3 regions of the Pantoea trifolii genome follow, and region 1 is predicted to be linked to each of the others. Evidence: predicted binding sites of a transcription regulator. Region 1 holds the regulator's gene; each other region holds the start of a gene.

Region 1 (5,646 bases):
CGTCGTGTTGAGCTGAAGATGTCGAGCGAGGCGGTTGACGCGCTCAGCACGCTGGCCGATCAGCAAAACATCAGTCGCAGCGAATTGATTGAACAAATGCTGCTGGCACAGCTCAAACTGTCTTAACGCGCGAAGACCGCACGCTGGAACACAAAGTCACGGCTTTACAAGTTCCGCACTTTTTACCGGTCTGCTATTATTCGCATAACTGTGCAGTCAACTGACTTACTTTCACAATCAGGATTCAAGAGGTTACCTAACCCATGGCAATCGTAGGCATTTTCTTCGGCAGCGATACCGGCAACACTGAAAACATTGCAAAGATGATCCAGAAACAACTGGGTAAAGATGTCGCCGAAGTGCATGACATTGCTAAGAGCACCAAAGAAGATCTCGATGCGTTCGACATCCTGCTGCTGGGCATTCCAACCTGGTATTACGGCGAAGCGCAGTGCGACTGGGATGATTTCTTCCCGACGCTGGAAGAGATTGATTTCAATGGCAAGCTGGTAGCGCTGTTTGGTTGTGGCGATCAGGAGGATTACGCCGAATACTTCTGTGACGCGATGGGCACCATCCGTGACATCATCGAGCCTAACGGTGCGGTGATTGTGGGTCACTGGCCAACCGAAGGCTATCACTTCGAAGCCTCTAAAGGCCTCGCCGATGACAAAAACTTCCTCGGTCTGGCAATTGATGAAGATCGTCAACCAGAATTGACCAACGAACGTGTTGAGAAATGGGTGAAGCAGATCTTCGACGAGTTGCAGCTGAAAGAGATTATTGAAGCTTAATTCCCTGCTCTGCCCGATGTGCGCGCTGCCTCACATCGGGCAACGGAATTTCCTATAAAAATAATAGCTACGGTTTTTTAACTTTTCCCCGCAAATCTGTAGAATACCCGCAATGGTCATCCGCTTATTCCTCTGGCAGTAGAATGAGGCTGAGTGAAATGGAATCCAAAACCCAAGCGTCCTGAAGACATTAGTGACGTTATCCTTACAACCTTTGGTGATTAAGGACGTTGCCTTGGTTTTCATTTCACTGCTTGAGTTCTATAATGAGACGCAAATGAGAATGCGCGTTGACCTAAACATTCAAGGCCCCTGCGCCGCAAGTGACTAGCAAAGTAACAGGACAATATCCGCATGACTGACAACAACTCCGCATTGAAGAAGGCTGGCCTGAAAGTCACGCTACCCAGACTGAAAATTCTGGAAGTGCTTCAGGGACCCGGCCCCGAGTCCCATCACGTCAGTGCGGAAGATTTGTATAAGCGCCTGATCGATATGGGCGAAGAGATTGGTCTGGCAACGGTTTATCGCGTTCTTAACCAGTTTGACGACGCGGGCATCGTAACCCGTCATAACTTTGAAGGCGGTAAGTCTGTCTTCGAACTGACTCAGCAACATCATCACGATCATTTGATCTGCCTGGATTGTGGCAAAGTTATCGAATTCAGCGATGAATCAATCGAAACGCGTCAGCGTGAAATTGCTACTCGCCACGGCATCAAGCTTAGCAACCACAGCCTGTACCTGTATGGTCACTGTGCTCTGGGAGACTGCCGCGAAGACGATACGCTCCACGATAAGTAATTGAGTGTGCTATGCAGTATAAAAAAACCGGCTTAAGCCGGTTTTTTTATATCTGAAATCAGGCAACGAGCGTTTCCTGCAAGTAGCGCCAGCGCGGAATGGCGGTGCTGCAATCCAGCACCGCCAGAGAAATGCGGCTCTGATTGGTGCCATTCATCATCTGCAATTCACGATACTGAATCGTGACTTCCTCACTTTGCTGCGAAATGATGGCGTGCTCACTGGTGGCAATTCGCATCCCTTCACGCTGTCCCTGCAACTGGCGAAACAGTGTTTCCATCTCATTAAGATCAAGCTGTTTACCCTGTGGCGTGACCATTTTGAAGTCGGGATGAAAGTACGACAAGAACAGATCAATGCTGTCATCACTGCCTTCTGCCTGATTAAAAATACGTTCGATAAGCTGATGTAAAACCACCACGCTATGTTTGGCTTCCAGGGCGAGACTTGTCATTTTTTATCCTTTGATTACCCGCAGAGCAACGGCTGAGAGCGCATAGCCTACCTGAAAAAAAGTTTTTCACACTGGCAAATGGTTTAATTTTGCTAAAGTCAGAATAGTCGCAAATAAGGAATTAATGGCTAATTGCAGGGAGCAGCATAAAAGGTCGTATCTGGTTAAATCGAGACAATAAAAAAGGGCGATTGCTCGCCCTTTCATGATCATATCGTGCTTGCGACAAAAATATTAATCGCCGATTTTTGCCCAGGTATCACGTAAACCAACGGTGCGGTTAAACACCAGTTTGGATGGCTGTGAATAGACGCTATCCGCACAGAAATAGCCTTCACGTTCAAACTGGTACGGCGCCATTGGATCGGCTGCACGCAAACCTGGCTCCACGAAGCCCTGTTTGATTTCCAGTGAGTTCGGGTTGATGGTGGTGAGGAAATCCTCCGCCGCGCCCGGATTTGGCACACTGAAAAGACGATCGTACAGGCGGAATTCCGCTGGCAGCGCGTGAATCGCAGAAACCCAATGGATAACGCCTTTCACTTTGCGGCCATCGGCCGGATCTTTGCTCAGCGTATCAACGTCGCAGGTACAATAGATGCAAGTGATATTGCCCTCATCATCCTTCGCTACTCGCTCGGCACGGATCACGTATGCATTACGCAGACGCACTTCTTTGCCCAGTACCAGACGTTTGTACTGCTTGTTGGCTTCTTCACGGAAATCCGCGCGATCGATCCACACTTCACGACTGAATGGCACTTCACGCGTGCCCATCTCCGGTTTATTCGGATGATTCGGCATGCTGATGATCTCTTCGTGACCGGCAGGCAGGTTCTCGATCACCACTTTAAGCGGATCCATTACGGCCATCGCACGCGGTGCGTTTTCATTAAGATCGTCACGAATGCACGATTCCAGTGAAGCCATCTCCACGATATTGTCCTGTTTGGTCACACCAATACGGCGGCAGAATTCACGGATGGAAGCGGCGCTGTAACCACGACGACGCAGACCAGATACGGTCAGCATGCGCGGATCGTCCCAGCCTTCGACAACCTTCTCGCTCACCAGCTGAGTCAGTTTACGCTTCGACATCACCGCGTATTCCAGATTCAGGCGTGAAAATTCGTACTGCCGTGGATGAACCGGAATGGTGATGTTATCCAGCACCCAATCGTACAGACGACGGTTGTCCTGGAACTCCAGCGTACAGAGTGAGTGCGTAATGCCTTCAATCGCATCCGAAATGCAATGGGTGAAGTCGTACATCGGATAGATGCACCACTTGCTGCCAGTCTGATGGTGATCGGCAAACTTAATGCGATACAGCACTGGATCACGCATCACGATGAAACTGGACGCCATGTCGATTTTGGCACGCAGACAGGCTTTTCCCTCTTCGAAACCGCCATCGCGCATCTTCTGGAACAGCGCTAGGTTCTCTTCCACGCTGCGATCGCGATACGGACTGTTTTTGCCCGGTGCCGTCAGGGAACCGCGATATTCACGGATCTCATCTGCTGACAGTTCATCAACATAGGCCAGGCCTTTGTTGATCAGCTCAACCGCATAGTTGAACAGTTGGTCGAAGTAGTCTGAGGAGTAACGAATGTTGCCGCTCCACTCAAAGCCCAGCCATTGCACATCACGCTTAATGGATTCAACAAACTCCAGATCTTCTTTTACTGGGTTAGTGTCGTCGAAACGCAGATTGCACTGACCTTGGTAGTCTTGCGCGATACCAAAGTTCAGGCAGATAGATTTCGCATGGCCAATATGCAGATAACCATTGGGCTCAGGCGGGAAACGGGTATGCACACTGTTGTGCTTACCGCTCGCCAAATCTTCGTCGATGATCTGACGAATAAAGTTCGTTGGGCGGGCTTCAGCCTCACTCATCTCAAAATCCTCAAAAACTATAACGGGTGATTTGTACCACGAAGTAACGGAGTATGATCCACAAAGCACAGGAGGGAAACAACCGTTTGTTGGTCGTTTTAAAACAAAAAAGGCAGGAATCGCTTCCTGCCTTCTGGCTCAATCACAAGGACTTAGCCTTTAACCTCGTAAAGCGGGGTTTGGCCTGCAACCACTGAACCGGTTGCCAGTAAATTAAGACCAGCGAAATCATCGCTGTTGCTAACCACAACCGGACTGATCATCGAGCGGGCGTTGGCATTGAGGAAGTCTAAATCCATTTCCAGGATTGGCTGACCTGCAGTGACCGTTGTGCCCTCTTCAACCAGACGCGTGAAGCCTTTACCTTCCAGTGCCACCGTATCCAGCCCCATGTGCACGACGATCTCGACACCGTTTTCCGCTTCGAGGCAGAACGCATGGTTAGTATTGAAGATTTTCACTACGGTTCCGGCGGTTGGCGCAACCACAGTTTTACCGGTTGGTTTGATCGCCAGACCATCGCCGACTGCCTTACTGGCGAACGCTTCGTCAGGCACATTTTCCAGCGCAACAATGTCACCGGTTACTGGTGCCAGCAGCGTAGCAATCACAGGTTTTTCGCGGTTAAGCACCGCCTGTGATTTCACAGCCGCAGCAGGCGCAGCCGTTGACGCGGCAGCAGATGCCGCAACCGGACCTTTGCTCAGGACAGTTTTCATTGCCATCGCAATGCTTTCCGCCTGAGTACCGACGATGACCTGCACGCTTTGTTTGTTCAGACGAATCACACCGGAAGCACCGAGACGCTTAGCCACACCTTCATTAACCTGCGCAGAATCTTTAACGTTCAAACGCAGACGAGTGATACAGGCATCGATGTGGGTCAGGTTTTCTGAGCCACCCACCGCCGCAATGTAACGACGTGCCAGCGATTCAGTTTGGCTTTCACCGTTGCCGCTGTTATCGACATTGACGTCATAACCATCAGTTTCATCGCCCGCAGAGAGTTCGCGGCCCGGCGTCATCAGGTTGAATTTCTGGATGGTGAAGCGGAACACCGCGTAGTAGATAACGAAGAACACCAAACCTTGTGGGATCAGCATCCACCAGTGCACCGCCAGCGGGTTACGCGTTGACAGCACCATATCCACCAGACCCGCACTGAAGCCGAAACCGGCAATCCACTGCATGCTCGCGGCGATGAACACAGAAAGACCTGTCAGTGCCGCGTGAATCACATACAGCACCGGCGCCACGAACATGAAGGAGAATTCCAGCGGTTCGGTGATACCGGTAAAGAAGGCTGCAAAAGCCGCCGCCAGCATGATACCGCCGACTTTGGCGCGGTTTTCTGGGCGTGCGCAGTGGTAAATTGCCAGCGCTGCACCTGGGAGACCGAACATCATGATTGGGAAGAAGCCCGCCTGATAACGACCGGTGATGCCTGGGATACCGGTACCTTCAGCGATAGACTGCGCGCCGCCGAGGAATTTAGGAATATCGTTAATGCCAGCAACGTCGAACCAGAATACCGAGTTCAGTGCGTGATGCAGGCCAACAGGAATCAGCAGACGGTTAAAGAAGGCATAGACGCCCGCACCGATTGAACCCATTTTTTGGATGTGCTCACCAAAGCTTACCAGTCCACCGAAAATGATCGGCCAGATGTACATCAGTACGAAGGCGACGACG
Region 2 (5,646 bases), 2.3 Mb from region 1:
AATCAGGAAACTTTCTGGCGGCGTTTTTTCCAAATCACCACAATGCTGCCGGCCAGGCCGATAAACAGCAGCGCGATTGGCAGAATCATCAGGATCGCCATCACCTGATCTTCGTGGCGCTTGATAAAGGGCACATGGCTGATGCCGTAGCCCAGCGTCACCACAATCCCAACCCACAACAAACCGCTCAGCCAGTTAAACAGCTGGAAGCGGCCATTGTTCAAACCGGAAATGCCGGCCATGGTGGGCAGCAAGGTGCGCACAAAAGCGAGGAAGCGGCCAACCAGCAACGCCATCAAACCGTGGCGGTTAAACATATTCCACGCGCGCTGGTGATATTGCGCGGGCAGATGCAGTAACCAGCTTTTCACCAGTCTGGTGTTGCCGAGCCAGCGACCTTGCAGATAGCTGAGCCAGCAGCCGAGACTGGCCGCCGTGGTCAAAATCACAATCGTCGGCACGAAATCCATCACACCTTTGGCGACCATCGCGCCCGCCAGTAACAGCAGGCTGTCGCCCGGCAGGAATGAGGCGGGCAGCAAACCGTTTTCCAGAAACAGCGTTAAAAACATCACGCCGTAAACAATCCAAACGACATCCGGATTGCCGAGCGCGGCAAAATCCTGATGCCAAAGCGCCTGGACAATCTCATGTAAAACACCCATCAGCTATTCCATCGAGTCACAAGGAGTCTAATTTTAACCTTCTGTGGCATCACATACGTTGATCTCTCATCGCCGCCACAGCGTGGTTTATCTTCTGTTTAACTTCTTAAACGTGCAAAACCGGCTTTAAGGTCATCCAACAAGTCGTCGACATGTTCGAGGCCGATATGCAGACGCACCAAAGTGCCGTCAAAATCCAGGCCGCCCGCCGGACGAATCGCCGCCAGCTCTTCAGGCTGGTTTGCCAGAATCAGGGATTCATAGCCGCCCCACGAATACGCCATGCTGAAATGGTGGAAGTGATCGAGGTAATTCGCCAGCTGCTCACGGCTCAGTTTTTCATGCAGGATGAAGGAGAACAAACCGCTGCTGCCGCTGAAATCACGCTGCCAGAATTCATGGCCTTTACACTGAGCCAGCGCTGGATGATTCACGCGCGCCACTTCCGGCTGCGTTGCCAGCCATTCGGCAACCTGCAATCCGCTCTCTTCGTGCTGACGCAAACGCGTGCCCAGCGTACGAATGCCGCGGCTCGCCATATAGGCGGTATCGGCATCGACCATCTGGCCCATCAGATAGGAGTTCTCGCGCAGCTGTGGCCAGCAACGTTCATTCGCTACCGCCGTGCCAATCATCGCATCGCTGTGACCAATGATGTATTTGGTGCCGGCCTGAATCGAAATATCGATGCCATGCTGCAGCGCGTTAAACAGCACGCCCGCCGCCCAGGTATTATCGATCATGATGATCGCATCCGGCGCTTTGGCGCGCACGGCGGCAACAATCGCCGGAATATCCTGCACTTCCATGGTGATCGACGCTGGTGATTCCAGGAACACCACGCGCGTATTCGGCTGCACCAGTTCGCCAATTTCGCTGCCAATGCAGTGATCGAAATAGCTGGTGGTAACGTTCAGCTTACTGAGAATTTTCGAGCAGAAATCCTGCGTCGGTTCGTAGACCGCGCCGCTGACCAGAATGTGGTCGCCAGCTTCGACAAAGGACAAAATGGCATTGGAGACCGCCGCCGCACCGCACGGATAGAGCGCGCAACCTGCGCCGCCTTCCAGCTCGGTCATGGCGTCTTGCAGCGAGAAATGGGTGAGGGTGCCGCGACGGCCATAAAACAGCTCGCCTGAAGCGCGACCGGCGGTAGCACGTTTCTTGTCGGCGACCGTGTCAAAAACCAGGGATGAAGCGCGTTGAATTACGCTGTTAACTGAGCCTTGAGTGTAACGTTTACTGCGTCCCGCGCTGACAAGCGTGGTGTCTATTTTCTTCGTTGCCATCACTGCCTTTCCTGACATTTCCCACAAAACATCCACGTTACCACGAATCAGCGTAGTGGGTTGAGCCTGATTGCGGATTATCAGAGTGAGGCCAGTATTGCGCATAACATCCGCTAAATTGTGGAAATTGCTGGTCTCTTTGCTTTGTAAATAGTAATGAGAACCACTATCACTTCGGGCGTTTTTTTTGCTATGATCCGCGCTTCAATCGTGAACTGTGCAACAGAAGTTGGAGATGCAGCGTGGTAGCCAGTGATTTGATGCAAACGGATCTCTCTGTTTGGGGCATGTATCAGCATGCCGATATCGTGGTAAAGATAGTGATGATTGGCCTGTTACTGGCTTCCGTTGTCACCTGGGCAATTTTCTTCGGTAAGTTTGCTGAGCTGAGCGGGGCGAAACGTCGCCTGAAACGCGAGCAGCAAGCGCTGGGCGAAGCCCGCTCGTTAAACGATGCTTACCGTGCTGCTGAAACCTTCAAAGCCAACAGCCACAGCGCTGTGCTGCTTAACGATGCGCAGAATGAGCTGGAGCTGTCTGCCGGCACCGAAGATCTGGATGGCATTAAAGAGCGCACCAGCTTCCGTCTCGATCGCCGCGTGGCCGCATTCAGCCGTCATGCCGGTCGCGGCAATGGTTTCCTCGCCACCATCGGTTCGGTTGCGCCGTTTATCGGTCTGTTCGGTACCGTATGGGGCATCATGAACAGCTTCATCGGTATCGCTAAAACGCAAACCACCAACCTCGCAGTTGTTGCGCCCGGTATCGCCGAAGCGCTGCTGGCCACCGCGATTGGTCTGGTTGCAGCAATCCCAGCAGTTGTTATCTACAACGTCTTCGCGCGTATGATTGCCAGCTACAAAGCGTCGCTGGGCGATGTCGCCGCGCAGGTGATGTTGCTGCAGAGCCGCGATCTGGATCTCGGCAACGTCGATACTGCGAAAGAAGCCAACCGTCCAGCGGCGGCACAGAAACTGCGCGTAGGATAAGTATTATGGCGATGCGTTTAAACGATGACTCGGTCGGCGATGGCGAAATGCACGAAATCAACGTGACGCCGTTTATCGACGTCATGTTAGTTCTGCTGATCATCTTTATGGTCGCCGCGCCATTAGCCACCGTCGATGTGCGCGTAAATCTGCCAGCATCGACCAGCGCGCCGCAGCCGCGTCCGGAAAAGCCGGTTTATCTCTCCATCAAGGAAGATAAGCAGATCTTCATCGGTAACGATGCGGTCACCAAAGAGACACTGGTGAACGCGCTGACGGCACAAACCGAAGGCAAGAAAGACACCACCATCTTCTTCCAGGCGGATAAATCGGTTGATTACGCTACTTTGATGGAAGTGATGGATCAGCTGCGTGAAGCTGGTTATCTGAAGATTGGCTTGATGGGCATGGAAACGGTCAAAAAGTAACGTTTCTCAGCTCAATCGTAGGGTCGCCATTCATGGCGACCTTTTTTTATATCTGATACTCAGTTTGTTAATTTATTGTTACCATTGGTCTTATTTTTGTAAACTGCAATGGTGAAGAGGATCACGTTTATTCCTGGCCCGGCACGTTAAAACGGAAGAAAAAACCAGGAAGGACAATATGAGCTCGAGTCACTCTTTACAAAAGTCGTCGCAAGGCGGTGCCAAAACCATCTTTAGCGTTACCAGCGGTAACTTCCTTGAGATGTACGATTTCATGGTATTTGGCTATTACGCCACCGCAATCGCCAAAACCTTTTTCCCCGGCGATGATCCCTTTGCCTCTCTGATGCTCACGCTGATGACCTTCGGCGCAGGCTTCCTGATGCGCCCGCTCGGCGCGATTATTCTCGGCGCTTACATCGACCATCATGGTCGTCGTAAAGGCTTGCTGTTAACGCTTGGTCTGATGGCGATCGGCACCTTAACCATTGCGTTGGTACCCGGTTACGCCACGTTGGGTGCTGCCGCGCCGATTTTGATTCTGCTTGGTCGTTTATTGCAGGGCTTCTCGGCGGGCGTTGAACTGGGCGGCGTGTCGGTTTATCTGGCTGAAGTGGCGCCGAAAGGGCGCAAAGGCTTTTATGTCAGCTGGCAGTCGGGCAGCCAGCAGGTGGCGGTAATCTTCGCCGCGCTGCTCGGTTTGGGTCTGAATCATCTGCTGGCGAAAGATGCCGTCACCGAATGGGGCTGGCGTATTCCGTTTGTGGTGGGATGTATGATCGTGCCGTTCCTGTTCTACATTCGTCGCATGCTGGAAGAGACCGAAGCCTTCAGCCAGCGCAAACATCATCCTTCCATGAGCCAGATTATGCGTTCAGTCGGGCAGAATTGGGCGCTGGTGCTGGCAGGGATGTTGATGGTGGTTACCACCACCGTGATGTTCTATATGATCACCGCGTTTACCCCGACGTTTGGCAAAACCGTTCTGATGATGAGCGATAAAGAGAGCTTCCTGGTGACGCTGTTTGTCGGCATCTCCAACCTGTTCTGGCTGCCAGTGATGGGTTCGTTGTCGGACCGCATTGGTCGTCGTCCGCTGCTGATTGTTTGCACTATCTTGATGATTCTAACCACCTGGCCGGTGCTGCATTGGCTGGTGGGCGCGCCGACCTTTGCCCGTCTGGTTGAAGCCGAACTGTGGCTGTCGTTCCTCTATGCCAGCTACAACGGCGCGATGGTGGTTTACCTGGCTGAGATCATGCCGGCAGAAGTGCGTGCTTCGGGCTTTTCGCTCGCTTACAGCCTGGCAACCGCGCTGTTTGGCGGCTTTACGCCAGCGGTGTCGAGCTATCTGATTCATGCCACCGGCGACAAAGCGATGCCGGGCGTGTGGCTCTCTTTTGCGGCAGTGTGCGGGCTGGTTGGTACGCTGCTGATTGGCCGTATGGTGAAGCAATATCAAGCGCAACACCGTTCCCCTCACCCTAACCCTCTCCCGCAAGCGGGAGAGGGAATGTTTAGGTAACCGCTCGATCGGCTCCTTCTCCCGCTTGCGGGAGAGGGAATGTTTAGGTAACCGCTCGATCGGCTCCTTCTCCCGCTTGCGGGAGAGGGAATGTTTAGGTAACCGCTCGATCGGCTCCTTCTCCCGCTTGCGGGAGAGGGAATGTTTAGGTAACCGCTCGATCGGCTCCTTCTCCCGCTTGCGGGAGAGGGAATGTTTAGGTAACCGCTCGATCGGCTCCTTCTCCCGCTTGCGGGAGAAGGCTGGGATGAGGGACAGCGCGCACCCACCTAAAACGACACATCCACCACCACGCTATCAGTATAATTCCCCGCCGCGGGCGTATTCTGCGTCGTCAAAATCTGCGCCGTATAAGTAAAGTTGCGCGTCACGGTATCCGCATTCAACGAGGTCGAGGTGGTGCTGCTCCAGCGATCGGTGCCAGTCGGTCCCCAGCGCGAGGTGGTGGTGGTGCCTTTGTAGATGTCATACGCCAACCGATTCGCCCCGCTCGCCATCTGCCGCGTGGTGCCGCTGTAGTAACTGCCGTTGCTCAAACCCACGGTGTAAGTACTGCCTTTTGAACACACCACGTTAATCGTCTGCTGCACCGTTGAGAAACTGCCCACCAAAGGTGCACTGCCGAAACTAACATTCGGCGCAGTGATGGTGGTGCAATCGTTGGTAACCACCAGATTCACGGTAATCGGCATCGCCGTACCGGTGCTGCTCTGCACCGTTCCCACGCACAATCCTGCCACGTTCAACCCG
Region 3 (5,646 bases), 570 kb from region 1:
GATCGCCTGATAATCGGTGTAATCCTGCGCCGAAAATTGCACGTCATAGCGGGCAAACATGCGCTGCAAACCGGCGTAAGCATCGAAATGGAAAAGCGTGTCGTCTGCATCAAACAGGATGCAGTCCCAATCGTTTAGCATGGTGCTCCTTAAAGGGTTAGCGCCATAATGATGGCATCTTCTCGTCCGCTGGCAGTGGGATAATAGTTGGGGCGTGCGCTCACCTGATGGAAATCCAGCTGCTCATACAACGCAATCGCCGGCGTGTTTGAGGCGCGCACTTCGAGCCACAGTGTCATGACGTCGCGCTGCTCGAGCTCAGCAATCAGATGCTGTAACAGCTGGCGCGCCAGGCCGCGACGCTGGAAATCGGGATCCACCGCAATGTTGAACAGCGAGGCTTCATCCAGCACCACCTGGGTGATGGCGAATCCGGCCAGCTTACCTTCAACATCAATACGGAAATTAACAAAACGTTCGCCTTGATTGCTGCTAAACGTCTGCTCGCTCCACGGAAAGGCATGCGCGCGGCGCTCAATCGCCAGCAGCTGCGGCTGGTCTTCAGGGGTGACTAAAGAGATGGCTGTCATGGTTACACATTTGTTGCCACAGGGCGCGTTTTGCAGCGCCGCTGCTGATCAGTTCATTGAAAACGGCGGTGTTAAAGGTAATGCCGTTAAAGGGATGTTCGCTCTCGACGCCCAGCAGCCAGCCAGCGCAGTCGACCTGCTCCGGCAGCATTTGCAGCTGGTCTGGCGTTAACGCCATCACCTGCGCGGGTTGAAGGTTTAACGCGCGCAGCACGTCGCGAATCAGCGGTTCTTGTAGCGTCGGTGCCTGTTCGGCCACCAGAACCAAACGTGTGTCGGGCAAAAGCGTGACGGCAATTTCCCCTTGCAGCACGCGCGGACGCCGCAGCTGATACTGCGTAATCCCCATTTGCTGTAGAAGCCAGTCGCGCCTTGTGCTCATGCTATTACCCGTTATGCTGCCAGAATGCGACGCTATGCTAGCAAACCCATCGAACATGCGCCAACAAAGCACTATAATCCACGCTCTGATTTAACAGGAGCGTTCCATGTCTGCTTTTACCCCGGCCAGCGAAGTGATTCTGCGCCACAGTGATGAATTTACCGCCCGCCACGTATTGTTCGCTGGCGACTTGCAGGATGACCTGCCCGCCCAGCTAGAAACCGCGTCGAGCCGCGTGCATACCCAGCAATATCATCACTGGCAGAACCTCAGCCACCGCCTTGGTGAACGTGCGGTTTACAGCATGGTCGCAACCGCTGCCGATGTTGAAGGCTGCGATACGCTGGTTTATTACTGGTCGAAAAACAAACCCGAAGCGCAGTACCAGCTGCAAAATCTGCTCTCTCTGCTGCCGGTTGGCTGCGATATCTTCGTGGTGGGTGAAAACCGCAGCGGCGTGCGCAGCGCCGAAGGCATGCTGGAAGAGTGGGCAACGCTGGAGAAAGTCGACAGCGCGCGTCGTTGCGGCCTGTATCACGGTCGTCTCGATAAGCAGCCGACCTTTGATGCCAGCAGCTATGGCAATACCTATCAGCTCGAGGATCTCACCATCCATACCTTGCCGGGCGTATTCAGCCGCGATGGTCTGGATATCGGCAGCGATTTGCTGCTCTCCACGCTGACGCCGCACTTCCGTGGCAAAGTGTTGGATATCGGTTGTGGCAGCGGCGTGTTGGCGACCGTGATGGCGAAAGTGTCGCCGCGCGTGCGTCTGTGGCTGTGTGATGTGCATGCTGCTGCGATTGAAGCGAGTAAAGCCACGCTGGCCGCCAACGAACTGGAAGGTGAAGTGTTTGCCAGTAACGTGTTCTCTGACGTTACCGGCCGTTTTGACATGATCATCTCCAACCCGCCGTTCCACGATGGCCTGCAAACCAGCCTTGAAGCGGCCAACACGCTGATTCGCGGTGCGCTTAAGCATCTGAACAGCGGCGGCGAACTGCGTATCGTGGCTAACGCCTTCCTGCCGTATCCGCAAATTCTCGATGAAACCTTCGGCAATCACGAAGTGCTGGCGCAAACCGGACGCTTTAAAGTCTATCGTGCCGTCTACGGTCGCGGTGCCAAAACGCGTTAATTCAAGCGCGGCGGCAGAAACGTTGCTTTTTACAGCGATCGTTTTGCCGTCGCGAAATATGTGTTGACGCAATGAGTAAAATCTCTAAAATGCGCCTCCGTGGTTAGCAATACTTTAGGGTGTTGTTAGTTTGCGATGGTGGCGGAATTGGTAGACGCGCTAGCTTCAGGTGTTAGTGTTCTTACGGACGTGAGGGTTCAAGTCCCTCCCTTCGCACCAAACTAAAATCACACAGTTTATATCTGCGCACTGAGCGATGGTGGCGGAATTGGTAGACGCGCTAGCTTCAGGTGTTAGTGTTCTTACGGACGTGAGGGTTCAAGTCCCTCCCTTCGCACCAATGCGACGATATAAACAGACAACTAAGATGCGATGGTGGCGGAATTGGTAGACGCGCTAGCTTCAGGTGTTAGTGTTCTTACGGACGTGAGGGTTCAAGTCCCTCCCTTCGCACCAACAGTTGTCACTCCTTTCGAGCAGTAAATTCCCAAAAAGATTTCAACGAACTTCACGCTCTCAGCGTGATGTTGTCGTTTCTGCGTTTTGATCAGATGACGTGGAAATTGACCGACACCGCCGCTAATCCGCCCGCCAATGCCAGACAAGACGGCAGCAGGAGATAATGACGCAGACGATGATGAAACAGCATCACCACGGTCAGCAGCAGCGCGACAATCATCACTATCCGCCATTGGCTGAAACTCGGTTCCCATAACGCGAAAACCGGCATCGCTGCGCAGGGTAATAACACGCCCCAGCCGCTATCCAGACGTTTACCCATTATCCAGCTCACGCCCCACAGTCCGCAGGCGGCCATTATCGCCATGATCATTGCGCAACCCTCAGATGATAAATATTCGCATTATCATATGATAATATTTCTCATCCTGCAGCGAATTTTTTGTCGCAAGCCATGCCGGATGACAGAATTACTGGAAAATGCTAAATTGCCGCCGATAACAATATCGCTAACACAACAATAACGTGCTCTCTATCCGGGTAGGTAAACTATTACTTACGGGTAGCGCTTTGATATATCAGGGCTGTCACGAGAATAATAATGAAATTACAATCTTATGATGAGTTGAAACAGAGTAAATATCGGCTGTCGCTGATGCTATTTCTGTTTCTTAATGTCGCCGTTTCGCTTTTTTGCCTGCTGCCGATTTTAGGCAGCGACAGCCCAATACGCTCGCTGCCGGTGGCCATTGTGGCGGGCTTCAGCGCTACGCTGCTGGTTATTTGTTTAATGGCGTCAAAACATAAATTACCGCTACTAAATCCTGTCGCTTTTATATTGGGTGCGCTGTGGGCGTGGCATATTAACCACAGATATCATCTGGTTTACTATTTTGATGGCAGCTTTTTAATTATCAGCCTGTTAAGCGTTTTCTTTATCAGTGCCATTGCGCTAAGTGATTATTTGATCGCATTTTGTTTACACATCACGCCGCCGGTATTAACCGTGCTGTTATTGGATGATGGTCAGCATTTAATGATGATCTTATTCACCATTACGCTGCCGTTAATCGGCTTTTCACTGCACCATTTAATGCGTCGTCGCTTTGATACCTTTACCCGTCGGCTGGTGAGCCAGCTGTATGAGGAAAAAGAGAGTTTTAGCGATTTGAGCATGCTCGATCCGCTTACCGGCTTGTACAACCGCCGTGGATTAAAGAACCGCCTTGATACCATTATGGAAAACCACGCCGGCAGCCACTTTGTGCTGCTGCTGGATATCGACCATTTCAAAGCTTACAACGACAATTACGGCCATGCGATGGGCGATCAGGCTCTAGCGCGTGTATCCGTGGCAATCCGCGACGCGGTACGATCGCGCGATGTGGTGACGCGCTACGGCGGCGAAGAGTTTCTGGTGCTGATGACCAACGTGAACGCCTCGATTGCGATGAAACTGGCGGAGCGCATTCGTCAGTACGTGGTGGATTTGGAAATTCCGCATCGCTTTAATGAGAAAGTGTCGACACACGTCACCATCAGCGCGGGGATTGCGCCCATCTTCGATGAGGATTTTGATCAGGCGGTGGCCAATGCCGATCGCGCACTGTATGTGGCGAAAAATCAGGGACGTAACACCATTTTAGCGTGGGAAGATTTGCCGAAATTGACCCAGGCGAGTGACAACCTGGCGTAAGGTTTTGTTGGTTGCCATGAATGACGACCCTACGCTTACCTCGTCAAGCTTTGCCGTGTGCAGAAATGTTGTTCAAAATGACGGGAACGATTATCATTTGTCTCTCGATTCCCGTTATCAGTCAGGACCGGCATGGCCATCATCACGCGTCAGGATCATCGCTTTAGCGAACATCCGCTGATCTTTATGCAGAGCGATCGCAGCTTAGCGAGCGCACTGGAAGATCTGATGCGCGAACAACGCAGCTACATGCTGGACAACCTCAAGCTCGGCCAGCCGGCACCCGCCGGGACCTTAACGCTGGCCGAGTGGTCAAGTCCGCTTCACTATCGCCGCCTGACGCAGCGCTACAGCGATTATCTCTATCGCGATCACCCCGATGTGCAGCAGGAAGCTAAGCCGCTGCAGTCGCTGTGGGCGCAATGGTATTTTGGTCTGCTGCTGCCACCGCTGATGATGGCGTTATTGCAGGAACCACGCGCGCTGAACTGCTCGCCGCATCTGATTCACGTTGAGTTCCACGAAAACGGCCATCCGTGCGCGTTCTGGCTGGATGTGCAGGAAGATGAGGATGCGCGCTACTTCAATGGCCAGCAGCGTATCGATCGCCTGATTCAGCAATGCCTGATGCCGGCAGTGAATGGCATGACACAGCACGGTGATATCAATGCAAAGCTCATTTGGAACAACATGGGCTTTTCGTTTTACTGGTTCCTTGGCGAGTTGAAAAACCAGCTGCCGGAAGAGACGATTTTGCAGTTAGAGCAGGCGCTATTTTTCACTCAGTCACTGCTCGATGGCAGCGATAACCCGCTGTATCGCACCATGATCCCGCGCAATGGCGAAATGGAGCGACGCAGCTGCTGCCAGCGCTATCGCATCCCCGATGTAGAACGTTGTGGTAACTGCACGTTAAAAGCGGTGTAGCACCCGCGCATTCTGTTACAGATTCTCCTTTTCTCCCGTTTACACTTTTCCAGGCTTATGGCATTTTTTCGGCTCTGTTTTTACCGGAGATAACAATGAGCCTGGAGTCGGTACGGCACTTCTTTGCCGAACATGCACCGGATATCGACATCATCGAGATGCCGGAAAGCACCGCCACCGTTGAGCTGGCCGCACGCGTTCATGGCGTTCAGCCTGGGCAAATCGCCAAAACCTTATCGCTGAAAGTGAAAGATGCCATCGTGCTGATCGTTACGCGCGGCGATGCGCGTCTCGACAACCGCAAGCTGAAAGCTGCGCTCGGCGCCAAGGCGCGCATGTTAAGCGTGGATGAAGTGGTGAACTGGACCGGACATCCGGTCGGCGGCGTTTGCCCATTCGGGCTGGAAAATCCGCTTACCGTCTATTGCGATGTGTCGCTGCGCAGCTTTGACGA

Evidence for each region. The regulator Fur, encoded in region 1, represses iron uptake genes when iron is present. The targets are predictions, from matches to a motif close to ATAATAATGAGAACNACTATCAA.
Region 2: a site for Fur is predicted at 2,105-2,127, ahead of exbB (tol-pal system-associated acyl-CoA thioesterase). Genes of this name have one in related genera too.
Region 3: a site for Fur is predicted at 4,340-4,362, ahead of fhuF (siderophore-iron reductase FhuF). Genes of this name have one in related genera too.

The regions. Positions count from the first base shown of each region.
Region 1 is NZ_JANIET010000001.1:1,248,482-1,254,127, reverse strand. It holds gene ybfE (LexA regulated protein) at 1-126, shown strand, start outside; gene fldA (flavodoxin FldA) at 264-794, shown strand; gene fur (ferric iron uptake transcriptional regulator) at 1,149-1,598, shown strand; gene NQH49_RS05745 (hypothetical protein) at 1,657-2,052, opposite strand; gene glnS (glutamine--tRNA ligase) at 2,287-3,954, opposite strand; gene nagE (N-acetylglucosamine-specific PTS transporter subunit IIBC) at 4,107-5,646, opposite strand, start outside.
Region 2 is NZ_JANIET010000001.1:3,547,105-3,552,750, reverse strand. It holds gene NQH49_RS16360 (AraC family transcriptional regulator) at 1-2, shown strand, start outside; gene NQH49_RS16355 (DedA family protein) at 3-665, opposite strand; gene metC (cystathionine beta-lyase) at 764-1,954, opposite strand; gene exbB (tol-pal system-associated acyl-CoA thioesterase) at 2,215-2,943, shown strand; gene exbD (TonB system transport protein ExbD) at 2,949-3,371, shown strand; gene tcuC (MFS transporter) at 3,550-4,896, shown strand; gene NQH49_RS16330 (Csu type fimbrial protein) at 5,166-5,646, opposite strand, start outside.
Region 3 is NZ_JANIET010000001.1:683,136-688,781, reverse strand. It holds gene yjjG (pyrimidine 5'-nucleotidase) at 1-141, opposite strand, end outside; gene rimI (ribosomal protein S18-alanine N-acetyltransferase) at 150-590, opposite strand; gene NQH49_RS03105 (DNA polymerase III subunit psi) at 562-972, opposite strand; gene rsmC (16S rRNA (guanine(1207)-N(2))-methyltransferase RsmC) at 1,079-2,110, shown strand; tRNA gene NQH49_RS03095 (tRNA-Leu) at 2,243-2,329, shown strand; tRNA gene NQH49_RS03090 (tRNA-Leu) at 2,364-2,450, shown strand; tRNA gene NQH49_RS03085 (tRNA-Leu) at 2,480-2,566, shown strand; gene NQH49_RS03080 (DUF1435 domain-containing protein) at 2,658-2,942, opposite strand; gene NQH49_RS03075 (GGDEF domain-containing protein) at 3,171-4,265, shown strand; gene fhuF (siderophore-iron reductase FhuF) at 4,398-5,192, shown strand; gene NQH49_RS03065 (YbaK/EbsC family protein) at 5,288-5,646, shown strand, end outside.